Regions from separate parts of the Kitasatospora sp. NPDC048407 genome, predicted to be linked through region 2. Evidence: riboswitches for the same ligand, from Rfam matches in the RefSeq annotation. Region 2 holds a riboswitch; the other holds the start of a gene.
What was found. Region 2 has a riboswitch for S-adenosylmethionine ahead of thrC (threonine synthase). Riboswitches for the same ligand answer to the same signal wherever they lie in the genome.
Positions count from the first base shown of each region.

Region 1 (12,901 bases), on a different contig from region 2:
GTGAACACGGCGGAGCCGGCGGGCGGGACGAACACCGCACCCGTCCCCGACCTCAGCGCCCCGGCCGCGGGGCGGTAGCGGCACCGCGGCGAGGGCCGCCCGGCAGGAGCACAGGCTCCTGCCGGGCGGCCCTCGTTGTGCCCGTCAGCGGTGGACGGCGTCCAGCGCGGTCAGGACGGCGGCCAGCGCCTCGTCGCGGGTGAGGCCGAGGCGGGCGGTGCGGGCGGCGTACTCGGCGGCGGCGTCGGCCGCCAGGCGGTGCGAGGTGTCGCCGGTGGGGGCGATGGTGGTGCCGGCCCGGCCGCGGGTCTCGACCACGCCGTCCGCCTCGAGTTCGCGGTAGGCGCGGGCCACCGTGTTGGCGGCCAGGCCGAGTTGCTCGGCCAGCGCGCGGACGGTGGGGAGCTTCAGACCGGTCGGGAGCTCACCCGTACGGGCCTGGGCCGCGATCTGCGAGCGCACCTGCTCGTAGGGCGGCGTGGAGGAGAGGGGGTCGATCGCCACGTGCACCCGGTCAACATAACAGGGCGCCGGGCCGGTGCCGGAGAAATATGCCAGAACCCCCACCGGCCGAAGCCGATGGGGGTTCTGACGTGGCGTGACAGCTAGGGATCAGTGGTGGCCGTGGCCGCTGGTGATCTCCAGGTACTCCTCGGAGGTGGGCTTGGCGATCTGGTTGCCCTCGCCGTAGTAGCCCTCGGAGAGCTTCGTCCGGGTCTTGGCGACCAGGCCGGCCTTGCGGGCCACACCGTTCTCGTCGACCTCGGCGGGCAGCTCCAGCGGCTGGGGCTGCTCGTGCGAGGTGAGGGTGTGCAGGTCCTTCTGCGACAGCGGCGTGTGGACCTCGACGAACTCACCGTGCGGCAGGCGCTTGATGATGCCCGACTCGCGGCCGTGCAGCACCTTCTCCTTGTCGCGGCGCTGCAGGCCGAGGCACCAGCGCTTGGTGACGAAGAAGGTGATGACCGGCACCACGAAGAAGCCGACCCGGACCATGTAGGTGATCGTGTTGATCGACATGTGCAGGTGCGTGGCGAACAGGTCGTTGCCACCGCCGACCAGCAGGACCAGGTACAGCGAGATCCAGGCCGCGCCGAGCGCGGTACGGACCGGAGCGTTGCGCGGGCGGTCCAGGATGTGGTGCTCGCGCTTGTCGCCGGTGATCCAGGACTCGATGAACGGGTAGACCGCGATCGCGACCAGGACCAGCGGGAAGATCATCAGCGGGATGAACACACCCAGGTTCAGGGTGTGGCCGCCCCAGACGGAGATCTCCCAGCCCGGCATGAAGCGGATCAGGCCTTCGGCGAAGCCCATGTACCAGTCGGGCTGGGCGTCGGTCGACACCTGGTCCGGACGGTACGGGCCGTACGCCCACACCGGGTTGATGGTGGCGACCGCCGACATCACCGCGATGATGCCGAACACCAGGAAGAAGAAGCCACCGGCCTTGGCCATGTAGACCGGCATCAGCGGCATGCCGACGACGTTCTTCTCGGTCTTGCCCGGGCCCGCCCACTGGGTGTGCTTGTGGTAGAAGACCAGGATCAGGTGCGCGACCAGCAGGCCCAGCATGATGCCCGGGATGAGCAGCACGTGGATGGTGAAGAAGCGCGGGATGATGTCGGTGCCCGGGAACTCGCCGCCGAACAGGAACATCTGGATGTAGGTGCCGACGATCGGCACCGCCAGGATCGCGCCTTCCATGAAGCGGATACCGGTACCCGACAGCAGGTCGTCCGGCAGCGAGTAGCCGAAGAAGCCGTCGAAGAAGCCCAGGCACAGCAGCAGGAAGCCGAACAGCCAGTTGATCTCACGGGGCTTGCGGAACGCGCCGGTGAAGAAGACGCGCATCATGTGCACGAACATCGCGGCGACGAAGACCAGCGCGGCCCAGTGGTGGATCTGGCGGATCAGCAGACCGCCGCGGATCTCGAAGCTGATGTCGACCGTGGAGGCGTAGGCCTCCGACATCCGGATGCCGTTCAGCGGCAGGTAGGAACCGTGGTAGACGGTCTCCGCCATGCTCGGCTTGAAGAACAGCGTCAGGTACACACCCGTGAGGATGATGATGATGAAGCTGTAGAGGCAGATCTCACCGAGCATGAAGGACCAGTGGTCCGGGAAGATCTTGCGCAGGTTGGCCTTGGCCAGGGAGTAGATCCCCAGCCGGCCGTCGACCCAGTCCGCAGTCGCCTCGGCCTTGTTGGCGGGCTTGGCGCGCGTGCTGGCCGGCTTGGAGGCACCAGTGGTGGTGCCGCTCGCGGTGCTCATCGCTTGCGCTCCCAGTAACTCGGGCCGACGGGCTCGTCGAAGTCGCCGGTGGCGATCAGGAAGCCCTGCTCATCGGTGGTGATCTTCAGCTGGGGCAGCGGGTGGCCGGCCGGGCCGAAGATGACGCGAGCGCCGTCCGCCAGGTCGAAGGTCGACTGGTGGCAGGGGCAGAGCGCGTGGTGGGTCTGCTGCTCGTACAGCGAGATCGGGCAGCCGACGTGGGTGCAGATCTTCGAGTAGGCGAGGATGCCCTCGAAGCCCAGGCCGGCGGACTTGGCGTCCTTGATGTCCTCCGGAGCGATCCGGACGAGCATCAGGGCGTCCTTGGCGATCTGCTGCTGGAAGGCCTCGTCCGACTCCTCCAGGCCGTGCGGCTTGGCGAAGGTCAGCGAGCCCTGAATGATGTCCTCGGGCTTCATCGGCTGGTCGGTGTTCATGTTGACCAGGCGGATCGGCTTGGCCGGGGTCGCCTCGACCCAGCCGGTGTTGAGGAGCTTCTTCTCCGGCAGCGGGCCGAGGTCGCGCAGCAGCACCACACCGGACAGCGGCACCAGGGCCATCGAACCGATCAGGGTGTTGCGGATCATCTTGCGACGGCCGAAGCCGGACTCCGCGGCACCGGTCTTGAACTGCTCGATGACGTCGTTGCGGACCTCGTCGGAGGCCTCGATCGGGTGACGCTCGGCCGGCAGCTCGTGGTCCGACATCAGGGTGCGGGCCCAGTGGACCGCGCCCGCGCCGATGCAGAACAGCGCCACGCCGAGGGTCATGCCCAGGGCGAAGTTGAGGGCGCTGACGTGACCCAGCGGGAAGATGTAGACGAGCTTGTCGGCGTCGATCGCGGCGTAGGACGCGATGAAGCCGACGGTCGCCAGCATCGACACCACGAACATCAGCGACACCTGGCGCTCGGCCCGCTTGGCGGCCCGCTCGTCGATGTCGGTCCGACGCGGCTCGTGGGCCGGCAGGCCCGGGTCGGCGAACGGGTCGTCGTGGGAGACGACCTCAGCGCCGTGGGAGGCGTCGTGCGCCTCCGGCAGGTTCTCTGACATGTCGTGGCTCATGACTTCTTGGCCTTGGTGGTGTGGGCGGCGACCCAGATCGCGATCGCGATCAGCACGCCGATACCGAAGATCCAGGCGAACAGGCCCTCGGTGAAGGGGCCGAGGCTACCCAGGGCCAGACCACCGGGGTTCGGCGCGTTGTTGGTGTTCTGGACGTACGCGATGATCTCGCGCTTCTGCTCCTCCGGCATGGTGGTGTCGGGGAACGAAGGCATGTTCTGCGGGCCGGTCTGCATGGCCTCGTAGATGTGCTTGGAGTCCACGCCCTCAAGGGACGGGGCGTACTTGCCGTCGGTCAGCGCGCCGCCCTTGCCGGCGAAGTTGTGGCACTGGGCGCAGTTGGTGCGGAACAGCTCGCCACCCTTGGCGACCTGCTCGGCGTTGGTGACCTTGTCCTCGGACGGCTGGTACTGCTCCGTGGTCGGAGTGACCGGGCCCGGGCCCAGCGACGCCACGTAGGCGGCCAGCTGGTCGATCTCGGACTGGGCGTAGACGGTCTTCTTGCGCGGGACCTGCGCGCCCGGCTGCTGGGCCGGCATGCGGCCGGTGCCGACCTGGAAGTCGACAGCAGCAGAGCCGACGCCGACCAGCGACGGACCGTCAGAAGTGCCCTGGCCGTTCAGGCCGTGGCAGGAGGAGCAGCCGACGGCGAAGAGCTTCTTGCCCTCGTCGATGGCGAGCGACTGCGAGGAGCTGTCGGCCTGCGCCTTCTCGGCGGGCGCGAAAGCGGCGTACAGCCCCCCGGTGGCCGCCAGGGCGAGAAGTAGAACGACGACCGCCGCCAGTGGGTGGCGCCGTCGTGCGGAGAGCTTTTTCACGGAATAACCCCGGTGTCAGGATCTGGTCGGCAGCAGCCTGCCCCCGACTCCCATGCGTCGGAACGACGCCGGGTCAGGGGCGGGGCGGCTGTTACTTGATCAGGTAGATGGTCGCGAACAGGCCGATCCACACAACGTCGACGAAGTGCCAGTAGTACGACACCACGATCGCCGCAGTGGCCTGCTCGTGGGTGAAGCGCCGCGCCGCGTAGGTCCGGCCGAGGACCAGCAGGAAGGCGATCAGACCACCCGTCACGTGGAGTCCGTGGAAGCCGGTGGTCAGGTAGAACACCGTGCCGTACGGGTCGGAGGACAGCGAAAGGCCGTCCTTCTTGACCAGGTCGGTGTACTCGAAGATCTGGCCGCCGATGAAGATGGCGCCCATCACGAAGGTGACCACGAACCAGGAACGCAGCTTCTTCACGTCACCGCGCTCGGCGGCGAACACGCCGAGCTGGCAGGTGAGCGAGGAGAGCACCAGGATCGTGGTGTTGACCGAGGAGAAGGGCACGTTGAGGGCATGGGCCTTCTCGTGCCAGAACTCGGCGCCCTTGACCGAGCGGAGGGTGAAGTACATCGCGAACAGGGCCGCGAAGAACATCAGCTCCGAGCTCAGCCAGACAATGGTTCCCACGCTGACCAGGTTCGGCCTGTTGACCGCTCCGTGCGCGTGTCCGGTTTCTGTTGCTGTTGCTGTCGCCACGACGGACATTATGTCGGTCCCTTATTCCGTCTTCACGCCGGGGGGTCTCCCTCGGAGTGTCCGGTGCGTGCGGTATGCCCGCCTCGACCCCGGTCCGTTTTCTGACGGTTGTTCGGACCGGGTGGGCGAACTGGGCTGCCGGGGTGAGCCGGTGGCGCGGCGGCTTGAGCGAGATCGCGTCGGGGTCTCTTCAGGACGGGCCCGCCGGAGTAGCATCCGTCCCAGGACGTGGTCCGGGTCACACTGGGCCGTTCGGCCGGGGGCCGCGCGCAGTCGCGGTCCGCGCGAACACAGTGGACACATATAAGAGGACGAGCACCAGGAAGCAGGGGACATGGCGCAGCACTCCGACGAGACGCTCACCGTTCTCGTCTACAGCGACGACCGCAACACCCGTGAGCAGGTGACCCTCGCTCTCGGCCCCCGCCCCGCCGGGGACGTCCCCGCCCTGGAGTACTTGGAGTGCGCCACCGCCCCCGCGGTGCTCCGGGCCCTGGAGAAGGGCGGCGTCGACCTGTGCGTGCTGGACGGCGAGGCGGTGCCCGCGGGCGGACTCGGCCTCACCCGGCAGCTGAAGGACGAGATCTACGGCTGCCCGCCGGTGCTGGTGCTGATCGGCCGCCCGCAGGACTCCTGGCTGGCCGCCTGGAGCCGGGCCGACGCGGCGATCTCGCACCCCGTCGACCCGGTGGCGCTGGCCGACGCCGCGACCACGCTGCTGCGGGCCCGGGTGGCCCGGCGGGCACCGGCCGCGCGCTGACGCTTTCCGGCAGGTGTCTCAGCCGGCGTCTCAACTGGAGAGAAGGGGACGGCAAGTAAGGGCGGCCGTCCCCGCGCGCTCGATAGGCTGACTCCATTCCTCTGCGACAAGACGAGAGCTGGAGACGGCCATGGTGAACGTGCACTCTGCGAACGGCGGTAGCGACCCCGCGCAGGTGGTTCGCTCCTGGCCCGACCTCCTGATGGCCCTGATGCGCGGCGAGGACCTCGCCCAGGCCGACACCGCCTGGGCGATGGACCGGATCATGAGCGGCGAGGCCAGCCCCGTGCAGGTGGCCGGCTTCCTGATCGCGCTGCGCGGCAAGGGCGAGACGGTCGAGGAGATCTCCGGCCTGGTCGAGGCGATGTACGCGCACGCCGTGCCGCTGGACATTCCCGGGCCGGCCGTCGACATCGTCGGCACCGGCGGCGACCGCGCCAAGACCGTCAACATCTCCACCATGTCGGCGGTGGTCGCCGCGGCGGCCGGCGCGAAGGTGGTCAAGCACGGCAACCGGGCCTCCTCCTCGGCGTCCGGCTCCTCGGACGTGCTCGGGCGGCTCGGCATCAACCTGGACCTGTCGGCCCCGCGGGTCGCGGCAGTGGCCGAGGAGGTCGGGCTGACCTTCTGCTTCGCCGCCAAGTTCCACCCCTCGATGCGGCACACCGCGCAGGCCCGCGCCGAACTCGCCGTCCCCACGGTGTTCAACATCCTCGGCCCGCTCACCAACCCCGCCAAGGTCGGCGCCCACGCGGTCGGCTGCTTCGACACCCGGCTGGCCGGACTGATCGCCGGCGTGCTGGCCCGGCGCGGCGGGCAGGGACTGGTGTTCCGGGGTGACGACGGGCTCGACGAGCTGACGATCACCACCACGTCGCACGTCTGGGTGATCCGGGACGGGCAGGTGACCGAGACCCAGTTCGACCCGCGCGAGGTCGGGATCGAGCTGGTCGGGATCGAGGCGCTGCGAGGCGCGGACGCGGAGTTCAACGCGGCGGTCGCGCGGCGGGTGCTGAACGGGGAGCGCGGGCCGGTGCGGGACGCGGTGCTGCTCAACAGCGCGGCCGCGCTGGTGGCGCTGGAGCTGACGGACGCGCCGCTGGGTGAGCAGCTCGCGGCGGGGATGGTGCGGACGGCTGCGGCGATTGACTCCGGGGCGGCGGGGGAGTTGCTGAAGCGGTGGGCGGAGGCTACGCAGTAGCGGGGCCTTGAACCAACGGTCCGTCCGGGGAGGGGAGTTGCTCCTGCCCGGGCGGATCTTTCCGCTTGTGTGTGGGGGGCTGGTCGCGCAGTTCCCCGCGCCCCTGATGGGGCCAATGTGACCGAGTGTCAGGGGTGGGGCGTCCACGTTCTGGACGGGGGTTGAGGTCGTGGGCTGCTCGTGTATGGTCTTGCGCAGGTCATGAGTGGCAGCGCCAAGCCCCAGCTTGCTGTCCGGCAACCCTCCGTCCGTGGCGGGGTGCCCTGGGTGAGGACCGGGCTGCGTGGCGATCCGTCTGCGCGGCAAGCGCGGACTTCCGGTTGATGCACCCCGGGGTCCTTACCCTGTGGAGGAGTGCATCCATGTCTGTGACCGCCGAGATCTGTGAGCCGTTGGCCGTGCTGGGCCAGGACGTCGAGGTGCCGTTGGCGTCGGGCGAGAAGGTCGGGTACGCGGCGCTGGACTACGCGGCGAGCGCGCCGGCGCTGGCCCGGGTGTGGGAGGACGTGGCGGCGTACGCGCCGTACTACGGGTCGGTGCACCGGGGGGCCGGATACCTGTCGCAGCTGTCGACGGACCTGTTCGAGCAGAGCCGCCGGACCGTCGAGGAGTTCCTGGACCTGCGGGACGGCGACCAGGTGGTGTTCACCCGGGCGACCACCGACTCGTTGAACCTGCTGGCCGGTGCGGTGCCCGTCGGGACCGAGGTGTTCGCGTTCGAGACCGAGCACCACGCTTCGCTGCTGCCGTGGCGGCGTGAGGGATTGACGGTGCGCTACTTGCGGGCGCCGCGTTCGCACGGCGAGGCGGTGGCCGCGCTGGAGGAGGCGCTGCTGGGGGCGGCCGGGGGGCCGAAGCTGTTCTGCGTGACCGGGGCGTCGAACGTCACCGGCGAGCTGTGGCCGGTCAGGGAGCTGACCGAGGTCGCGCACCGGTACGGCGCCCGGGTGGTGCTGGACGCGGCCCAGCTGGCGCCGCACCACCGGGTCTCGGTGCGGGAGTTGGACGTCGACTGGATCGCGTTCTCCGGCCACAAGCTGTACGCGCCGTTCGGTGCCGGCGTGCTGGCCGGGCGGTCGGACTGGCTGGACGCGGCGGAGCCGTACCTGGCCGGTGGCGGGGCGAGCCGGACGGTGGCCCGGGAGCTGGACGGCTCGGTGGCGGTGGAGTGGCACACCGGCCCGGCCCGGCACGAGGCCGGTTCGCCGAACGTGATCGGCGCGTACGCGATCGCCTCGGCCTGCCGGGCGCTCACCGAGGCGGGCTTCGAGGAGCTGGAGGCCCGGGAGCGGGCGCTGGTGGCGAAGCTGACCGAGGGCCTGGCGGCGATCCCCGAGGTGCGGGTGCTCAGCCTGTTCGGTGAGGGCTCCGACCGGGTCGGCGTGGTGTCCTTCGTGGTGCGCGGCTGGAACAGCTCGCACTTCTCGGCCGCGCTGTCCGCCGAGTACGGCATCGGCGTGCGGGACGGGCTGTTCTGCGCGCACCCGCTGGTGCGGACGCTGCTGGGCGGGGAGGACGCCGCGCCCAGCCAGTGCGGGGCGCCCGAGCCGTCGCTGCCAGGGGAGCGCAGCCTGAACGCGATCCGGGTCAGCTTCGGCGCCGGCACCCCCGTCGAGCACCTGGACCGGTTCCTGACGGCCGTTCGGGACCTGGTGACCGACGGCGCGCGGTGGAGCTACCGCAACGAGGGCGGGCGCTGCGTCGCGGACACGCGGCAGCGCTGAGCGGCTACTCGCCCAGGCCGAGCGAGAACGCGGCCTCCAGGTCGTGCTGCGAGTAGGTGCGGAAGGCGATGTGGGTCTCGGTGTTGGAGACGCCCGGGACCTTGTTGAGGCGGCCGGGGATCACGTCGGCCAGATCCTCGTGGCCCCGGACCCGCACCATCGCGACCAGGTCGTAGGTGCCGGTGACGGAGTAGACCTCGCTGACGCCCTCGATGGCCGCGATCGCCTCGGCGATCTCGGGGATCCGGTCGACGCTGGTGTTGATGAGGACGATCGCGGTGATCACTGAGCAACTCCTGTTCGAGAAGGTGCGCCAAGGGTATCGCCCGCCGGACGGGCGGCCCAGGCGAACAGCCAGCCCGTCACGAAGCCGATCACATGCACCAGATAGGCCACCCCGCTGCCGCCCGAACTGACGGACCAGCCCTGCAGCGCGAACCACAGGCCGAGCACCAGCCAGGCCGGGAAACGCAGTGGCAGGAACAGCAGAACCGGCACCAGCACCGTCACGCGGGCTCTCGGCCACAGCCGCAGGTACGCGCCCAGCACCCCCGCGATCGCGCCGGACGCGCCGACCAGGGCGCGCATCCCGTCCGCGGTGTGCGCCTCGGCCACCGCGTAGCCGTAGGTGGCCAGGTAGCCGATCGCCAGGTAGCCGACCAGGAAGCGCACCCGGCCCAGCCGGGCCTCCACGGCCGGGCCGAAGACGAACAGGAACAGCAGGTTGCCCAGCAGGTGCAGCCACCCCGCGTGGACGAACAGTGAAGTGAGGACGGAGAGTTCGGGGATCTTGGAGGGGGTCGGCGGCAGCGCGCAGCCCGGGGTCGCCGGGGCCAGCGAGGACAGCTGGGAGGCCGTCAGGGGGTGGCCGCTCAGCAGCTCGGCGGGCACCGCGCCCCAGCGGTGCTCGTAGCGCTGCTCGGCGCAGATCCGGGCGTCGCCGCTGCCGTACACCGGGTTCAGACCGGCCGGGCCGGCCACCAGGACCAGCGCGGACAGCGCGATCAGCAGGTGGGCGACGACCGGGGTGCGGGCGGTCCCCCCGGCCGTCGGCGAACCGGCCCGGGCGGGGGCGGAGAGCACCATGCCGATGAGCATTCCTCGGGGGCGCACTCGCGACACCGGGCGCTGCTCCGGACGGGTGAGCGTCCGGGCTGTGGACCGGTGATCCGGCCGCCGCGGCACAGGCAATAGGGTGGAGGCCCGTAAACGGGGACCAGCCGAGAGGGACCACTGATGACCATTGCCGCGCCGACCGCCGAGACCCGCTGGCGCTGCACCCTGTGCGGCAACCTCACCCGCTTCGACGTCACCCGGTCCTCCCGCGTGATCGACTTCGTGCACTTCGACCTGTCCGGCGACTCCAAGGTGGAGGAGACCCAGGTGCTCTCCGAGACCATCGAGTCGGTGCGCTGCCGCTGGTGCAACGCCGTGGACCAGGTCGAGCTGGTCGCCCGCCCGGGCGCCGAGGAGCCCGAGGACGGCGGCCCCGCGCAGGGCTGACACGCTTCCACCGCCCCGCGTCCCCGTCCGCGCCCCGGACCGGGGCGCGGGGCGGACTCGTCGGCGGGGTGCTGTCGGTGCGGCACGGTAGACGGGACAATTGCAAGCAGCGGCGGACACCAACGCCCCCGGCACCCGCCGGGGCCCGCCCGGATCAGGATCGGAGCCGAGAACAGTGGCGGAGGCAGCGAACGCGCCCGCGGGCACGGACGGGACCGCGCACGCTCCGGTCCATGAGGAAATCGGCCCGGTCGAGGCCGGGTCGGTCACCGAGGCCGGGTCGGTCACCGAGGCCGGCGGCGACATGGCCGGCCGGGCGCTGCCCGAGGGAGTGCGCCGCCGGGTGGTGGGCATCGCCTCCGACGCGCTCGGCGGCATCGCCGCCGGCGAACTGCCCGCCGCGCTGCGCCCGTACGCCAAGTTCACCGCCGCCCGGCGGGCCAAGTACGCGGCCACCGCGCTGGCCGCCGCGCTGGAGTCCGACCCCGCGTTCCGGGTGCGGATAGCCGAGCGGCTGCGGCTCGGCCAGCCGGACCTGGTGCGTGCCCTGGAGGCGGGCACCGTGCCGGCCGCCGCCGACCCGATGGACGTGGCCGCCGCCGCCTACCTGGTGCGGCCCACCGGCTGGGCCCGGCTGGTCGAGGAGGCCGGGGAACAGGCCGAACGGGTCGACGCCGAGGGCGTCGCCGCCGAGGCCGCCCGGCTGGCCGAGAAGCTCCACGAGGAGCTGGCCGAGGCCCGCACCACCGCCCGCGCCGAACTCGAGCGCCACCGCGCCGAGTCCGAAGGGGTGCGCCGGGAGGCGGACTCGCTGCGCAAGAAGGTCCGCTCGCTGGAGGCCGACACCCGCCGCGCGCAGGCCGAGAGCCGCCGACTGGCCGCCGAACTGGAGGCCGCCCGGGCCGCCGCCGCCGCCGAGCGCGGCGCCGCCGAGATCGAGGCCCGCCGGCTGCGGCACCGGGTCGCCGAACTGGAGGCGGCCGTGGAGACCGGCCGGCGCACCGCCCGGGAGGGCCGCAGCGTCGAGGACATGCGGCTGCGGCTGCTGCTGGACACCGTGCTGCAGTCCGCGCAGGGCCTGCAGCGGGAGCTGGCGCTGCCGGTGACGGCGCTGCGCCCGGCCGACCTGGTGGAGGCGGTGGAGCCCGGTTCGGCCTCGCCGCACGACGTGGCCCGGCGCGGGCTGGCCGAGGACGACCCGGCGCTGCTGGACCAGCTGCTGGCCATCCCGCAGGTCCACCTGGTGGTGGACGGCTACAACGTGACCAAGACCGGCTACCCGCAACTGCCGCTGGAGCAGCAGCGGTTGAGGCTGCTGGGCGGTCTGGCGATGCTGGCCCAGCGGACCCAGGCCGAGGTGACCTGCGTGTTCGACGGCCAGGACCTGGACGTTCCGGTGATCATGGCCCCGCCGCGCGGCGTCCGGGTCCGGTTCAGCCGGACCGGGGAGACCGCGGACGAGCTGATCCGCCGCCTGGTGCGGGCCGAGCCGCAGGGCCGGCCGGTGGTGGTGGTGTCCGCCGACAAGGAGGTCGCGGACGGGGTGCGCAAGGCCGGCGCCCGCCCGGTGGCCTCGGTTCTGCTGCTGAACCGCCTGTCGCGCAGCTGACGGGCGCTCAGCGGTGTTGGGGCGTCCGGAGTGTGTCGGTGTGGTGAAGAGGGGCGGAGAAGTGAATCCGGGAGCCCCCCGGGAGTGGACGCGGAGGCAGGGACTTCACTAGGGTCTGGCGTCAAACCTATATTCCGGACTATCGCTCTAACGGGTGAGTCCAGAGGAAGAAGGAGCACCGCCTTGGCCTCCCACCGCCGTCCCAAGCAGCCGAGTCGCGCCCGGGTGACCGTGCTCACCGCTGCCGCCGCGACCGCGGTCGCCCTGTCGGCCCAGGTGAGTGCGCACGCCGCGCCGGCCCAGCCGAACAAGGACGAGATCAAGGCGCAGGTCGACAAGCTCATGGAGGAGCAGGAGCAGGCGGCCGAGAAGTACAACGGCGCCAAGGAGCAGGCCGACCAGCTCCGCAAGCAGGCCGACCAGCTGCAGGACCAGCTGGCCCGCAGCCAGGACCAGCTGAACGAGCTGTCCTCCGGGCTCGCGGCGGTGGCCGGCGACCAGTACCGGCACGCGGGCGTCGACCCGTCGATGCAGCTGATGCTCTCCGCCGACCCGGACAAGTACCTGGACAAGGCGTCCTCCTTCGACCAGGCGGCCAGCACCCAGGCCGAGACCCTGAAGTCGCTGCAGGACCAGCAGCGCCGGCTGAACCAGCAGAAGCAGGAAGCGGCGGACGTCCTGAAGGAGCTGGACAACTCCACCCAGGCGCTCAACGACGCCAAGAACGAGGTCAGGACCAAGCTGGAGCAGGCGCAGAACCTGCTCAACCAGCTCTCCGCCTCCGACCGGCGGGCGATCACGCAAGGCGACGGCGCCGCCTCGCGCAGTGCCGACCGGGTCGACCCGGCCACCCTGCCGAAGGCCGCCGGCTACGCCGGGGTCGCGGTGCAGCGGGCGCTCGACAAGCGCGGTGCGCCGTACGTGTGGGGTGCGACCGGCCCGAGCACCTTCGACTGCTCCGGCCTGATGGTGTGGGCGTACGCGCAGGCCGGCGTGTCGCTGCCGCGCACCTCGCAGGCGCAGGGCAGCTACGGCGCCAGCGTCGGCACCGACTGGCACAACGCCCAGCCCGGTGACCTGGTGGTCTACTACGGCGACCGGCACCACGTCGGCATGTACATCGGCAACGGCATGGTGGTGCACGCGCCGCACACCGGTGACGTGGTGAAGACCATGAAGGTCGACGCGATGCCGATCTCGACCATCCGTCGGGTCTGACGGTCCGACAAACCGGACATAGGCCCC
Region 1 covers NZ_JBICXW010000026.1:73,520-86,420, reverse strand. Annotated here, with positions in the region: gene ACGFWJ_RS32150 (Ig-like domain-containing protein) at 1-78, shown strand, start outside; gene ACGFWJ_RS32145 (GntR family transcriptional regulator) at 145-510, opposite strand; gene ACGFWJ_RS32140 (cytochrome bc complex cytochrome b subunit) at 613-2,274, opposite strand; gene ACGFWJ_RS32135 (Rieske 2Fe-2S domain-containing protein) at 2,271-3,326, opposite strand; gene ACGFWJ_RS32130 (c-type cytochrome) at 3,335-4,156, opposite strand; gene ACGFWJ_RS32125 (heme-copper oxidase subunit III) at 4,248-4,868, opposite strand; gene ACGFWJ_RS32120 (hypothetical protein) at 5,194-5,619, shown strand; gene trpD (anthranilate phosphoribosyltransferase) at 5,750-6,820, shown strand; SAM riboswitch class IV at 7,018-7,135, shown strand; gene ACGFWJ_RS32110 (aminotransferase class V-fold PLP-dependent enzyme) at 7,183-8,544, shown strand; gene ACGFWJ_RS32105 (Lrp/AsnC ligand binding domain-containing protein) at 8,549-8,830, opposite strand; gene ACGFWJ_RS32100 (rhomboid family intramembrane serine protease) at 8,827-9,630, opposite strand; gene ACGFWJ_RS32095 (hypothetical protein) at 9,781-10,047, shown strand; gene ACGFWJ_RS32090 (NYN domain-containing protein) at 10,352-11,656, shown strand; gene ACGFWJ_RS32085 (NlpC/P60 family protein) at 11,840-12,874, shown strand.
Region 1: another riboswitch for S-adenosylmethionine. It lies ahead of ACGFWJ_RS32110 (aminotransferase class V-fold PLP-dependent enzyme); the one in region 2 lies ahead of thrC (threonine synthase).

Region 2 (15,268 bases):
AGCGGTAAACGCCCCGGCGCGTGGACCCGCGAAGCGCTGGAGATGTTCTCCCTCCAGGCCTCCATAGCCATCGGCAACGCCCGGCTGCGGGCCGAGATGCAGCGCGCCCTGGCCCGGCTGGAGAAGGAGCAGCAGGCCCTGCGGGCCAGCGAGGAATCCTTCCGGCAGGCCTTCGAGTACGCCCCCAGCGGCATGGCCATCACCGAACTGCACGGCGACGGCACCGGCCAGCTCACCCGCGTCAACGACGCCCTGTGCCGCCTGCTCGGCCGCCCCCGGGCCACCCTGCGCCAGCAGCGCTTCGTCGACCTGGTCCACCCCGACGACCTGGAGCTGCTGCTGCGCACCAGCGCCGAGGGTGGCCGGGCCGAACTGCGGCTGTCCCGGCGCGACGGCGGCTACCAGTGGGTGTGCCTGCGCAACTCGGTGGTCGCCGACGCCACCGAGGGGCCCAGCTTCCTGCTCACCCACGTCGAGGACATCGAGGACCGCAAGCGGCACGAGCTCCAGCTCGCCCACCGGGCCAGCCACGACGCCCTCACCGGCCTGCCCAACGGCGCCGAGCTGCGGGCCCGGCTGGCCCGCCGGCTCTGTTCCCGCCCCCCGCTGCCCGCCCCCGGCCCGCACGGACAGGCACTGCCGCCCGGCCACGGCCTCCTGGACGGCCCGCAGGTGCCCGTGGCCCCCGTCCCCCTCGCGCACGGCTACGCGCCGCCCGACGGCGCCCTGGACCGCGCCCGGCAGGCCTTCGCGGCCGGCGAGGCTTTCCACGACGACGGCGCCCCCGCGCACCACGTGCACGCCGTCGTCCCCGCCGACCCGCCCGGCGGCGAACTCTGGCACGGCCACCGCCGCCCCGGCCCCGACAAGGGGCTCGCCGTCCTCTACTGCGACCTCGACGGCTTCAAGCTGGTCAACGACCGCTACGGCCACAACGCCGGCGACGCCGTGCTGATCGAGATCGCCCGCCGGCTCCAGCAGGTCGTCCGGGAGGGCGACACGGTGGCCCGGATGAGCGGCGACGAGTTCGTGGTGCTGGCCGACGCCATCGGCCGCGAGGAGGCCAAGGAGCTCGCCGGGCGGCTGCGCAGCGCCATCCTGCCGCCGATGCGGATCGACAACCGGGCCGTCCGGGTCGGCGTCAGCCTCGGCATCGGCTGGGCGGGCTGCGGCATGAGCATCGACGAGGTCCTGCACTCCGCGGACGAGCGGATGTACGACGAGAAGCGCACCCGCGGCGGCGCGGCCCGCGGCTCGCGCGGCGAGCGCTCGCACCGCCGGGCGGGCTGAACCGCGTACACCGTGTTCGAGCACGGCAGGTAGGGTGCCCTGGGTACGAGAGCATCCAGTCCTGGGGAGTTGACCGTGACGACGGCCGGCAGCAACGACGGCGCGGACGAGGACGACCCGTTCGCGTACCTCTACCGCCCCGCCGAGGGCGAGGAGCCCGCGCCCGAGCGGCCCCGGACCGGCTACAGCCGCCCGATGGAGGTCGGCCGCGCCAACTACGGCGAGCGCCCCGTCCACCCGCAGGCCCCGCCGCCCCCCGGCTACCCGCAGGCCGCGCCCGGGCAGGAGACCACCGCGCTGCCGCCGCAGCAGTCCCGGTACGCCGAGCGCTCCCGGCCCCGGCCCGGCGAGGACCGGCCGGCCGGCCGCGGCAAGGCCGCCGTGATCGGCGCCGTCGCGGTGGTCGCCGCGATCGCCATCGGCGCGGGCGTCGCGCTGTCCACCGGCGACCCGGACGGCGGCAAGAACCAGGCCGGCGGCGCCACGCACAGCCCGTCCGCCCCCGCCGAGCCCACCTCGTCGGCGCCGCCGTCCAGCGCGGCGCCCAGCCCGAGCACGCTCTCCGGCGGTACGGACATCGCCGACGCCGCCGGCCTGAAGCTCAGCGGAGGCAGCACGGCCGCTAACCAGGTGGCGGGCGCGAAGGCGGCCGGCGGCAAGTACGTCGACGGCCTCGGCGCGGTCGGCGCGTCGGTCTCCTGGGACGTCGACATGCCCGCCGCCGGACAGTTCCAGATCTGGCTGCGCTTCAACAACAGCGGCCAGAACGCCACCGCGACGGTCGCGGTCGACGGCCAGCCCACCTACACCCCTATAAAGCTGAACAACTACAGCCCCGGCCTGCCGCCGGACAGCTCCTGGTACTCGTCCTGGGTCAGCGGAACGGTCGCCCAGCCCGGCCACCACACCATCTCGGTGTCCTGCCAGGCCGGCAACCAGTGCGGCTTCCTGCTCGACCAGATCGCCGTCACCCCGAACGGGACCTCCAAGCCCCAGGGCTGGTGATCCGGCCCGACCATGGGCCGGCCGCGGCCCGGGCCTCCGTGCAGGTCCGGGCCGCAGCGGGTGTCGTCAGGCCGAGGTGTTGACCACCCGGGCCAGTTGTTCGACGGTGCGGGTCATCGCGTCGCGGGCGGCGGTGAGGTACTTGCGGGGGTCGGTGACGGTGGGGTGGGCCGTCAGGTGTTCGCGGACGGCGGCGGTGTAGGACAGGTTGAGCGCCGTGCCGATGTTGATCTTCACCATGCCGGCCGCGACCGCCGCCGTGAGCTGCTCGTCGGGGACGCCGGAGCTGCCGTGCAGGACCAGCGGGACGGGGACGGCGGCGGCCAGCTCGCGGATCAGGGCGAGGTCGAGGTCGGCGGTGCGCGAGGTCATCGCGTGCGAGGAGCCGACGGCGACGGCCAGTGCGTCCACGGCGGTGTCGGCGACGTAGCGGGCGGCCTCCGCCGGGTCGGTGCGGGCGCCGGGGGCGTGCGCGGACAGCGGCGGTTCGCCGTCCTTGCCGCCGACCTTGCCGAGTTCGGCCTCCAGGTGCAGGCCGTGGCGGTGCGCCCAGGCGGCGGCCTCGGCGGTGGCCTTGACGTTCTCGTCGTGCGGCAGCGCGGAGGCGTCGAACATCGCCGAGGAGAAGCCGGCGGCGGGGGCCGCGCGCAGCAGGTCGAAGTCCTCGCAGTGGTCGAGGTGGAGCGAGACGGGGACGCGGGCGGCGGCGGCGATCTCCGCGCAGGCCCGGGCGATCGGCAGCAGGCGGCCGTCGCGGTAGGCGATCGCGTTCTGGCTGAGCTGGAGCACGACGGGCGTGCCGGCGGCGTCGGCGCCGGCGGCGATCGCCTCGGCGTGCTCCAGGGTGATCACGTTGAAGGCGGGCAGTCCGCGCCGGTCGGCGGCGGCGGAGGCGAGCAGGTCGGAGGTAGGGGCGAGCGGCAAGGGGGTCTCCCGGGTGGGGTGAGCAACGAGGCGCAGGTTCCGCTGCTCACCCTCCCCGTGGCGGGAGCGACCGGGGGCGAACCCCAGTCGGGTCAGGCCGGGTTGCCGGCCCTGGTGAAGCGGTCCGCGCCGACGATCCACTCACCGCGGCGCATCACCGCGGCGAGCTCGTAGGTGTCGGAGTCGAGGACGACCAGGTCGGCGTTCTTGCCTGCCTCCAGGGAGCCGAGGGTGTCGGCCAGGCCCATCAGCCGGGCCGGGACGGTGGACAGCGAGGTGACGGCCTGGTCCAGGGACAGGCCGAGCACGGTGACGGCGCGCCGGAAGGCGACGTCCAGGGTGAGGGTGGAGCCGGCGATGGAGCCGCCCTCGACGAGGCGGGCGACGCCGTTCTCGACCCGGACCTGGAGCGGGCCGAGCGGGTACATGCCGTCGCCCATGCCGGCCGCGCCCATCGCGTCGGTGATCAGCGCGACCCGCTCGGCACCGGCGGTGCCGTAGGCGAGTTCGAGCACCGAGGGGTGCAGGTGGATGCCGTCGTTGATCAGCTCGACGGTGACCCGCTCGTCCTCCAGCAGCGCGACGATCGGGCCGGGGGCGCGGTGCTGGATGCCCGGCATCGCGTTGAACAGGTGGGTGGCGACGGTGGCCCCGGCGTCGATCGCCTCCAGGGTGACCGCGTAGTCGGAGTCGGTGTGGCCGACGGCGGCGATGATGCCCTGGTCGGCGAGCATCCGGACGGACTCCAGGCCGCCGGGCAGCTCCGGGGCGAGGGTGAACATCTTCGCGTGGCCGCGGGCGGCGTCGGCGAGCTTGCGCACCAGCGCCGGGTCGGGGTCGCGCAGCAGGTCGGGGCGGTGGGCGCCGCACCGGTTGTGGGAGATGAACGGGCCCTCGAAGTGGATGCCGGCCAGGACGCCGTCCTCGACGAGTTCGGAGAGCACGGCCGCCTGGCGGCAGACCTCGTCGATCTCGCCGGTGACGGTGGAGGCCATCGTCGTGGTGGTGCCGTGTTCCAGGTGCGTGCGGGCGGCGGTGAGGGCCTCCTCGGCCACGCCGGACGCGTACGAGGCGCCGCCGCCGCCGTGCACGTGCAGGTCGACGAAGCCGGGGACGACGGTGTACCCGGTCAGGTCGAGGTCGCCGGGTGCCCGCTCGCCGCCGAGGTCCGCGATGCGCGGCCCCTCGACCGTGAGCCGGCCGCCTTCGATCACCCCGCCGGGAACGACGAGTCGGGCTCCGGCCAGTGCAGTACGGTCCGCGGTCACGCGGTCACCTCCATGGAGAGCAGATCCCAGGCGAGCAAACCGGCGCCCAGGGACGCGGCGGTGTCTTTGAGCATGGCCGGAACGACCTTCGGGGGCATCTGGAAGGTCAGGCGCTCGGTCACCGCCGCGCGCAGCGGCGTGAAGAGGGTGTCACCGGCCTCCGCCAGCCCGCCGCCGACGATCACCGTCGACGGGTCGAGCAGGCTCTGCGCGATCACGATGCCGTCGGCGAGCGCGTCCACCGCGTCCTGCCAGACCACCAGGGCCGCCGGGTCGCCGGCGTCGACGGCCAGCGCGCAGGCGGCGGCGTCGGCCTCGGGGTCGCCGGTGGTCTCGGCCCAGGCCCGGGACACCGCGGAGGCGGAGGCCAGGGTCTCCAGGCAGCCGCGGGCGCCGCAGCCGCACTGCGGGCCGCCGGGGCGGACCACCACGTGCCCGATCTCGCCGCCGTAGCCGTGGGCGCCGGCCTCGATCGTGCCGTGGATGCCGATCGCGCCGGCGATGCCGGTGCCGAGCGCGATGAACAGGAAGCGGTCGACTCCGCGCCCGGCCCCGATCCGGCCCTCGGCGAGCCCGCCGGAGCGGACGTCGTGGCCGAGGGCGACGGGAATGTTGCCGAGGCGCTCGCCGAGCAGCTTGCGCATCGGCAGCTCCCGCCAGCCGAGGTTGGCGGAGAAGACCGCGATCCCGTTCCTCTCGTCGATCGTTCCCGGCACGGCGACGCCTGCCGCGAGGGGGGCGGCACCGAAGCGGGTGCGGCCCTCCTGCGCCAGGTCGGCGGCGAAGTCGAGGATGGTGGCGACGACGGCGTCGGTGCCGTGCTCCCGCCCGGTCGGTCGGCGTGCCTCGTACAGCACGGAGCCGTCCTGGGCGACCAGCGCGGCCTTCATGCCGGTGCCGCCTACATCGAGTGCGATGACGTGCTTCACGGGGGACAGTTTCCCTTGGCCAGGTCGAAGAGGTCTAGTCCAGTTGCTCGATTGGTCTGGTCCTGAGAGGTGAGCTTTGTCGCTCTTTGCCGACTCCTGGGGGTTTTCGGGGGCTTGGCGGACGGTCAGGTCAGGATGATCGAACGGGTCAGGTTGCGCGGCTCGTCCGGGTTCAGACCGCGGTGCGCGGCCAGCGCGACGGCCAGCTTGTGCACCCGGACCAGGTCGGCCAGCGGGTCCAGACCGCCCGCGCCCGAGTCGGCCACCAGCCGGCCGCCGACCGCCGCCACCTCGTCCGCCAGACCGGCCGGCAGCGCGCCGAACGCCCAGGCGGCGCGGCCCGGAGCGGTGATCGAGATCGGGCCGTGCCGGTATTCCATCGCCGGGTACGCCTCGGTCCAGGCCAGCGCGGCCTCGCGCATCTTCAGACCGGCCTCCTGGGCCAGGCCGTTGGTCCAGCCCGCGCCGAGGAAGGAGATCTGCTCCAGCTCGACCAGCTCCTGCGGCACCTGCCAGGCGACGGCACGCTCGGCGTCCGCGGCGGCCTCGGCGACGGTGGCGACGCCCACCGGGCGGGCCTCCTCCAGCTCCAGGTGGGCGCGGAGCAGGGCCAGCACGGTGGTGGCGAAGCGGGTCTGCACCACCGAGCGCTCGTCGGCGAAGCCCAGGTCGATCAGGTGGCCGGCGTCCGCGGCCACCGGCTTGTCCGGGCAGGCGGTGATCGCGGTGCTCGGCAGGTCGGTGTCGGCGAGCAGCCGCAGCACCTCGGTGGTGGTGCCGGAGCGGGTGATCGCCAGCACCCGGTCGTAGCGGCGGCCGTGCGGGAACTCGGAGGCGGCGAAGGCGTCGGTCTCGCCGTGGCCGCCGGACTCGCGCAGCGTGGCGTAGGCCTGCGCCATGAACCACGAGGTGCCGCAGCCGACCACGGCCACGCGCTCGCCGCGCTGCGGCAGGCCGGCCGGGCCGCTCGCCGCCAGCGCCGCGGCGGTGCGCCAGTTCTCGGGCTGGGTGGCGATCTCCTCGCCGGTCAGGGACGGGTGCGGCATGGGTGCGGACTCCTTCGGCTGTCACCGGACGGCGGCGTTCCCGCGGCGCATTCCTGCGAGCGGGCGAGCTGTGCGCAAATCTGATTGTTTTATAGCTGTTTCGCGCAGCATTGCGCAATGCATCCGCCGTGACTGCGGTGTGCGAAGCTGTCCCGACCGAGCCGCGGGGCGCGCGGTGGCGAGCGCGGAAGGAGCGGAACGGTGTCCAGGTACGAACGGTGGAACGCGCTGCTGGAACTGCTGGCCGAGCACGGCAAGTTGGACGTCGAGGAGGCGGCCGGCGCGCTGAATGTCTCGGCCGCGACCATCCGGCGCGACCTCGACCAGCTGGCCCGCCAGCAGATGGTCACCCGCACCCGGGGCGGCGCGGTGGCGCACAGCGTCTCCTACGATCTGCCGCTGCGCTACAAGACCGCCCGCAACGCCGACGCCAAGCAGCGGATCGGCGCCCTGGTGGCCGGCCTGATCGCGCCCGGCGAAGTGGTCGGCCTGAACGGCGGCACCACCACCACCGAGGTGGCCCGCGCCCTCGCCGTCCGCCCCGACCTGGCCGAGCACCCCGAGAACGGGCAGAGCCTCACCGTGGTCACCAACGCGCTCAACATCGCCAACGAGCTGACGGTCCGCCCGCAGGTGAAGATCGTGGTCACCGGTGGCGTCGCCCGCCCGCAGTCGTACGAGCTGATCGGCCCCCTGGCCGCCCAGGTGCTCGGCGAACTCACCCTGGACACCACGGTGCTGGGCGTGGACGCGATCGACGCCGAGCACGGCGCCACCGCCCACCACGAGGGCGAGGCGGCGGTCAACCGGCTGCTCGCCGAGCGGGCCCGCCGGGTGGTGGTGGCCGCCGACTCCTCCAAGCTGGGCCATCGCGCCTTCGCCCGGATCTGCGGCCTGGCCCGGGTGGACATCCTGGTCACCGACGACCAGGTCCCCGACCCGGTGGCGGCCGCCTTCGCCGACGCAGGGGTCACCGTTCTGAAGGCGTGAACGTCCTATAATCGGACAGTTTCTGATGGTCCGTCACACTGAGCGCAACTGGATGTGACACTTCGTTAACTCCGTTCCGGCAAGCCTGGACCGGGCCGTCGGACGCCTGTCAGGGTCACGCTGTAACCCTTACGAAGGCGGTCCATCCGTGAAGCGATCAGCGCTGCTCCCCCTGCCCATCGTCGGATCCCTGCTGCTCACCGGCTGCGGAGTCCTGGACATGTCGGGGGGTGTCACGCTCAACCTGGTCGCAGCCGACTACGGCGACAACGAGGCCAACTCCAGCTCGGTCTACTGGAACGACCTGGCCCGCCGCTTCGAGGCCGCCAACGCCGGCATCAAGGTCAAGGTCGACGTGGTCAGCTGGAACGACATCGACAAGCACCTCGCCGACCTGATCGCCAAGGGCAACACCCCCGACATCGCGCAGACCGGCGGCTACGCCGAGCAGGTCGCCGCCAACCGCCTCTACCCGGCCGGCGACGTGCTCTCCAACCGCACCCAGGTCAACCTGCTCGACTCCTTCGCCAAGGCCGGCCAGGTGCTCGGAAGCCAGTACGGCATCCCGTTCATCTCCTCCAGCCGGGTCTTCTTCTACAACAAGGACATCTTCGCCAAGGCCGGCATCGCCAACCCGCCCGTCACCTGGGACGACGTCCGCCGCGACGCCGAACTGATCAAGTCCAAGGTCCCCGGCGTCATCCCGTACGCGCTGCCGCTCGGCCCCGAGGAGGCCCAGGGCGAGGCGATGATCTGGACCATGAGCGGTGGCGGCGGACTCTCCGACGTCGCCGGCAACTACACCATCGACAGCCAGGCGAACCGCGCCACCTTCAACTGGCTGCGCACCAACCTGGTCGAGAAGCGCCTCACCTACGACGACCCGGCCAAGGTCGACCGCAAGGCCGCGTTCGCGGACTTCGGGGCCGGCAAGGCCGCCATGCTCAACGGCCACCCCGGGCTGATCAGCAAGGCCGTCGCGGGGAACATCCAGTACGGCACCGCGGTGATCCCGCGCAAGGACACCGGCGTCAAGCCCTCGACCCTCGGCGTCGCCGACTGGGTGATGGCGTTCAAGGCGAACGGCCACCGGGCGGAGATCAAGAAGTTCCTCGACTTCGCCTACACGAAGGAGAACACCATCAAGTTCGACGAGCAGTACAACATGCTGCCCGTCACCCAGGACACCCTCGAGGAGATGTCCGCCAACCCCGGGCACAAGGACCTCAACGAGTTCCTCAACGCGCTGCCGAGCGCCAACTTCTACCCGCTCGGCGACCCGTCCTGGGACAAGGTCTCCAGCATGCTCAAGCAGCGCATCGGCGAGGCCGTGCGGCCCGGCACGACGGACGTGCTCGGCGACCTCCAGTCCGCCGCCGCGGCCGAGGCGTCGCGGGCCCGCAAGGGCTGACGGCCGCGGCGCGGCGCCCGGCCGGGGGCTGACGGTCCTGGTGCTTAGCCTGGACGCATGGCCGAACTGACCGACCGCGACCGGGCGGTACTCGAACTGGAAGCACGCGGGTGGCGGACCGCCGGCGCCAAGGAGCAGGCGATCCGGCAGGAACTCGGCATCTCCGCCACCCGCTACTACCAGCTGCTCAACGCCCTGCTCGACCGGCCGGAGGCACTCGCCCACGCACCCGTCCTGGTCAACCGGCTGCGGCGGGTGCGGCAGGGGCGGCGTGACGCCCGGTAGTGGCGCGATCAGGGCCCACCGGGGGCCCCGGCCGGGTAGCGTCGGGGCCATGGGAATTGCTGAGCAGATCACGTCCCAGGCAGGGCGGACCGGACTGGCGGGCCTGCTCGCCGACCCGCGCTCCGCGGTCGTGGGACTCGACTTCGACGGCACGCTCGCCCCGATCGTGGCCGACCCCGAGAGGGCCCGCGCCCACCCCGGCGTCGTCCCCGCCCTCACCGCGCTCGCCCCGCTGGTCGGCTCGGTCGTCATCGTCACCGGTCGGCCCGCGGCGACCGCTGCCGCGTACGGCGGCTTCGGGGCTGTCGCCGGGCTCGAGCACCTCACCGTCCTCGGCCACTACGGCGCGGAACGCTGGGACGCGCGGACCGGTGCCGTCACGGCGGCGCCGGCGCCGCCGGGGGTTGCTGCCGTCCGGGGTGAACTTCCTTCGCTGCTGGGGGAGTTGAAGGCTGCCGGCGGAGTGTCCGTGGAGGACAAGGGACGGGCGCTGGCGGTGCACACCCGGCGGGCGGACGACCCCGACGGTGAACTCGCGCGCCTGCGCGCCCCGTTGGCCGAACTGGCCGCGCGGCACGGCCTGGTGGTCGAACCCGGCCGGATGGTCCTCGAACTGCGCCCGCCCGGCGTCGACAAGGGCGTCGCCCTGCGGAAGTTCCTCGCCGAACGGGAAGCCGGGCCGGTGCTGTTCGCGGGCGACGATCTCGGGGACGTCGCCGCGTACGAGGAGGTCGAGTCGCGCCGGAAGGACGGCCACCCCGGCCTGCTGGTGTGCAGCGGCCCCGTCACCGGCGAGGCCCCCGTCCGCGAGCTGGCCGATCGCGCGGACCTGGTGGTGGCGGGGCCGGCGGGGGTGGTGGACCTGCTCAGTGAGCTGGCGGAGCTGTTGGGCGCGTAAGCGGGGGTGCGACAAGCGCAAGCCCGCTTACGCGCCCAACCGCCCCTACAGCGCGTGGAGCTGGTCCAGGAACCACTGCTGCGGAGGCAGTGCCGTCGCCGCGGACGCCAGACGCTTGGTGCGGTCGGCGCGGTCGGCGGGGGGCATGGTGAGGGCCTGGGCCAGGGCGTCGGCGGTGGCGATGACGTCGAAGGGGTTGATGGTGATCGCGTCGTCGGCGAGTTCCGCGTAGGCGCCGGCCTCGCGGGAGAGGACCAGGGCGCAGCCGTGGTCGGAGACGACGGGGACTTCCTTGGCGACCAGGTTCATGCCGTCGCGGACGGGGTTGACCAGGGCGACGTCGGCGAGCCGGTACGCGGCGAGAGAGCGCGGGAAGTCGTCGTCGACGTGCAGGATGAGCGGCTGCCAGTCGGCGGTGGCGAACTCGGCGTTGATCTCCTCGGCGAGCCGCTGCACTTCGGCGGTGTACTCGCGGTACTCGGCGAGGTCGGTGCGCGAGGGGTAGGCGAAGGCGATGTGGACGACCCGGTCGTGCCATTCGGGGCGGGCGCGCAGCAGGTGCCGGTAGGCGAGCAGGCCGCGGACGATGTTCTTGCTGAGTTCGGTGCGGTCGACCCGGACGATGGTGCGGCGGTCGCCGACGGCTTCGCGCAGGGCGGCGAGGCGTTCGTCGACGTCGGGCCGGTGGGCGCGTTCGCGCAGGAACTCGGCGTCGGCGCCGAGGCCGTGGACCCCGAGCCGGGCGGTGCGGCCGGCGTACGTGACGGCGAGGACATCGCGGTCGACGCTCGCGCCGAGGACGGCTTCGCAGCAGTCGGCGAAGGCGAGGGCCCAGCGGCGGGTGAGGAAGGCGGCGCGGTCGGCGCCGAGAATGCCGCGGAGGACTTCGGCGGCGACGTCGTCGGGCAGCAGCCGGTAGTACTCGGGCGGCGCCCAGGGGGTGTGCGAGAAGTGGCCGATGCGCAGGTCGGGGCGGAGTTCGCGGAGCAGCGCGGGGGTCAGTGAGAGGTGGTAGTCCTGCACCAGGACGGCGGCGCCGGGGGCGGCCTCGGCGGCGAGGGCCTCGGCGAAGGCGGTGTTGTAGGCCCGGTAGGCGGCCCATTCGGTGCGGAAGTCGGCGTCGAAGGCGGGTTTGGTGGGGATGTCGTACAGCAGGTGGTGGACGAACCACAGGGTGGAGTTGGCGACGCCGTTGTAGGCGAGGGCGAAGGTCTCCGGATCGATGTCCAGCATCCGGACGGCCTGTCCGCCGACGTCGTGGCCGGCCCGGTCGAGGCGCCCGTCGGGGGCCTGCCGGGCGGCGGCGCGGTCGGCGTCGGAGAGGGCGGCGCAGACCCAGACGGCGTTCGGGTCGTCGATCGCGGAGAGCCCGGAGACCAGGCCGCCGCCGCCTCTGCGGAGGCTCAGCGTGCCATCGTCCTCCGTGCGGAAGGACACCGGGCCGCGGTTGGAGGCCACCAGGATCGGGGCGGCTCCGGACTGCGTGGGGCGTTCGGACGCGTGATCGGCCATACAGCCAACCTTGCCGTGCGACCAGCCGACCAAACCACCCGGCGCGGCCCGCGACGGGTGAACAGCGGGCGTCAGCCGCGATGGTCGGTCGGCGGGCCGGAGTCGCGGGCGGGCAGGAAGTCGGGCAGCCACGGCGGGCGGCCGTCCGGGCACTTCCCGGGCAGGTACCACCCGCGCGGCGGGGTGAGGTTGTGCTCCAGGTCGACGGCGGCGACGGCGAGTGCGGTGAGCAGGGCGGCGAAGGCCGCGGCGAGCGCCCGGGTGAGCAGGCAGGGGGAGCGGCGGGCGAGGTACAGGGCGAGCAGGACGGCGAGGGGCGGCAGGAACAGGTAGCTGCACTCGTACGAGTTGAGCAGGTTGAACCGGGCGTCGTCGGTCAGGTCGTAGGTGACCTGCCAGGCCATGTTCAGGCAGCCGGACCAGGTGTCCTCGATCAGTCGCAGCACCCGGGACTCGACCAGGAGGCCGAGGACGGGTGCGAGCAGCAGAGCGAGACAGCCGATGCCGACGTTGGCACCGGTGCTTCCGGGAGCGGACGCGGGTCCGGGTTCGGCTTCGGGTCCGGCTTCGGCGTCGGGTCCGGCCTCGGCTTCGGCGTCGGGTCCGGGTTCCGGGGAGGGGGCCATGCCGGGACGGACGCGGGTCGTCGGTCAGCGGTTGCGGTACTCGGGGACGGTGATCATCGGGGGGCGTTCGGCGGCGGGGACGGGGTGGGTGCGGGGGGTGAATCCGGTGGCGGTGCGGGTGTACTGGGTGAGCAGGGGGCGGACCAGGTCGGGGTCGGCCTTGAGGCGGTGGGCGCGGTCGAGGCGTTCCAGGGCGGTGCGGTAGATGGTGGCGGCCATCCGGCCGAGGGCCTGGCCGTCCTGGTGGCGGTGGTGCCGGACGCCGACGTCGACCTGGGCCAGCGCGTCCAGCCCGACCAGTTCCAACGCGTCGACCAGCAGGCCGAGTTCGACGCCGTAGCCGGTCGGGAAGGGCAGCTGTTCGAGCAGGCTGCGGCGGGCCGCGTACTCGCCGCCGAGCGGCTGGACGAAGCCGGCCAGCTGCGGCCAGTGCAGGTTGAGCAGGGGGCGGGCGACCAGTTCGGTGACCCGGCCGCCGCCGGCCGGGACGACGGCGCCGTCGGCCTCGAACGGGCGGTCGTACATGGCCTTGACCAGGTGCAGGTCGGGGTCGGTGAGCAGGGGGCCGATGATGCCGGAGACGAACGCCGGGTCGAATTCGCGCAGGTCGGCGTCGATGTAGCAGACGATCGCGCCGCTGCTGGCGAGCAGTGAGCGCCACAGCACCTCGCCCTTGCCGGGGGCGGCGGGCAGCCGGGGCAGGATGGCGTCGCGGTGCACCACCCGGGCGCCGGCGGCGGCTGCGGCGGCGGCGGTGCCGTCGACCGAGCCGGAGTCGACCACCAGCAGTTCGTCGACCAGCGGGACGCGTTCCATCAGTTCGGTGCGGATGGTGGTGACGATCTCGCCGACGGTGGGTTCCTCGTCCAGGGCGGGCAGCACCACGCTGACGGTGCCGGCCGGGCCGGCGGCGCGTTTGGCGGCGAGCAGCCGGTCGAGCGGCCGGTCGGTGGCCGTCCAGGACCGGCGGCGCAGCCAGTCGGCCACTTCCGGCAGTATCCCGGGCTCGGGCTGCTCGGCCAAGATCTCGCTCCCTGTCTCGCTCTGTCTCGGTTGTCGGACGGTGGGGTTCGACCGCACCGGCCTTCCGTTACAGTCTTCGTACTGCGCTCGGACCTTCGCACGCCGGGGTCGCTCGCAGCGTACGACCACAACTTCATACAGCTCATCCAGAGGGACTGAGGGAACGGCCCGTTGAAGTCCCGGCAACCCTCCCGCGCGGCCCAGCAGGCCCGGCGGGACAGGTGCCAATTCCGGCCCGGGCGCGACCGCGTCCCGGGGAAGATGAGGAGAAAGGGCCTCGCCATCATGGCTGTTGACACCCCCGCACCTGCCGCCGTCGACCTCGGTCCGGCCACCGCACTGTCCTGTCGCGAGTGCGGCACCCGCTTCCCGCTCGGCCCGAGCTTCGCGTGCCTGGAGTGCTTCGGCCCGCTGGAGATCGCCTACGACTACGCCGGCTACGACGCCGAGGAACTGCGCAAGCGGATCGAGGCCGGCCCGGCGTCGATCTGGCGCTACGCCCCGCTGCTGCCCGTCCCGGCCGACGTCGCGGGCAAGCCGAACCTGAACCCGGGCTGGACCCCGCTGGTGAAGGCCGACAACCTGGGCCGCGAGCTGGGCTTCACCGCGCAGCTGCACATCAAGGACGACTCCGGCAACCCCACCCACTCGTTCAAGGACCGGGTGGTGGCCTGCGCGATCGAGGCCGCCCGCGCCTTCCGGTTCACCACGCTGTCCTGCTCGTCCACCGGCAACCTGGCGGGCGCGGTGGGCGCCGCCGCGGCCCGGGCCGGCTTCAAGTCCTGTGTGTTCATCCCGCACGACCTGGAGCAGGGCAAGGTCGTGATGGCCGGGGTGTACGGCGGCGAGCTGGTCGGCATCGACGGCAACTACGACGACGTGAACCGGTTCTGCTCGGAGCTGATCGGCGACCCGGCCGGCGAGGGCTGGGGCTTCGTCAACGTCAACCTGCGCCCGTACTACGGCGAGGGCTCCAAGACCCTGGCGTACGAGATCTGCGAGCAGCTCGGCTGGCGGCTGCCCGAGCAGATCGTCATTCCGATCGCCTCCGGCTCCCAGCTCACCAAGATCGACAAGGGGCTTCAGGAGCTGATCAAGCTCGGCCTGGTCGAGGACCGCCCCTACAAGATCTTCGGCGCCCAGGCCGAGGGCTGCTCCCCGGTCTCCGCCGCCTTCAAGGCCGGCCGCGACGTGATCAAGCCGGTCAAGCCGGACACCATCGCCAAGTCGCTGGCGATCGGCAACCCCGCCGACGGCCCGTACGTGCTCGACATCGCCCGCCGCACCGGCGGCGCCGTCGAGGACGTCACCGACGCGCAGGTGGTCGAGGCGATCAAGCTGCTGGCCCGCACCGAGGGCATCTTCGCCGAGACCGCGGGCGGCGTCACCGTCGGCGTGCTGAAGAAGCTGGTCGAGACCGGGCAGCTCGACCCGAGCAAGGAGACCGTCGCGATCAACACCGGCGACGGCCTGAAGACCCTCGACGCGGTCGCCGACTCCGGCATGACCGCCGTGATCCGCCCGACGCTGGAGTCCTTCCGCGCCGCCGGTCTCGTCTCCGCCTGATCCCCCCACGACTTTCTTCTAGGAGCACCCCCATGAGCGCCACCGTCCGCATCCCCACCATCCTCCGCACCTACACCGGCGGCGCCGCCGAGGTGACCGCCGAGGGCGCCACCCTGGCCGCCGTCATCGCCGACCTGGAGGCGAACCACACCGGCATCGCCGCCCGCCTGCTGGACGACACCGGCAAGCTGCGCCGCTTCGTGAACGTGTACGTCAACGACGACGACGTGCGCTTCGCCGAGGGCCTGGAGACCGAGATCAAGGACGGCGCCTCGGTGTCGATCATTCCGGCGGTGGCCGGCGGCTGCTGAGGCAGCTCCGGGCGGCCGGTGGGGCCGCCCCGCGTATTCGCTCCGCCGCCGTCGGGCGCGGGCTCGGAATTCGATTTCCGAGCCGCCCGGCGGCGGCTTCGCGCATCGGCCGGGCGCGCGGGCAGCGGTGATTCCGACCTGGCGGGTCGCTGGAATTCCCGCGTTCGCGGGGGAGTAGAGTGCC
Region 2 covers NZ_JBICXW010000003.1:59,134-74,401, forward strand. Annotated here, with positions in the region: gene ACGFWJ_RS08385 (diguanylate cyclase domain-containing protein) at 1-1,290, shown strand, start outside; gene ACGFWJ_RS08390 (hypothetical protein) at 1,366-2,295, shown strand; gene ACGFWJ_RS08395 (ketose-bisphosphate aldolase) at 2,362-3,219, opposite strand; gene nagA (N-acetylglucosamine-6-phosphate deacetylase) at 3,312-4,487, opposite strand; gene ACGFWJ_RS08405 (ROK family protein) at 4,484-5,416, opposite strand; gene ACGFWJ_RS08410 (SIS domain-containing protein) at 5,542-6,462, opposite strand; gene ACGFWJ_RS08415 (DeoR/GlpR family DNA-binding transcription regulator) at 6,664-7,452, shown strand; gene ACGFWJ_RS08420 (extracellular solute-binding protein) at 7,601-8,863, shown strand; gene ACGFWJ_RS08425 (DUF3263 domain-containing protein) at 8,921-9,148, shown strand; gene otsB (trehalose-phosphatase) at 9,198-10,046, shown strand; gene ACGFWJ_RS08435 (trehalose-6-phosphate synthase) at 10,092-11,558, opposite strand; gene ACGFWJ_RS08440 (hypothetical protein) at 11,630-12,184, opposite strand; gene ACGFWJ_RS08445 (glucosyl-3-phosphoglycerate synthase) at 12,209-13,183, opposite strand; SAM riboswitch class I at 13,347-13,475, shown strand; gene thrC (threonine synthase) at 13,493-14,773, shown strand; gene ACGFWJ_RS08455 (MoaD/ThiS family protein) at 14,806-15,084, shown strand.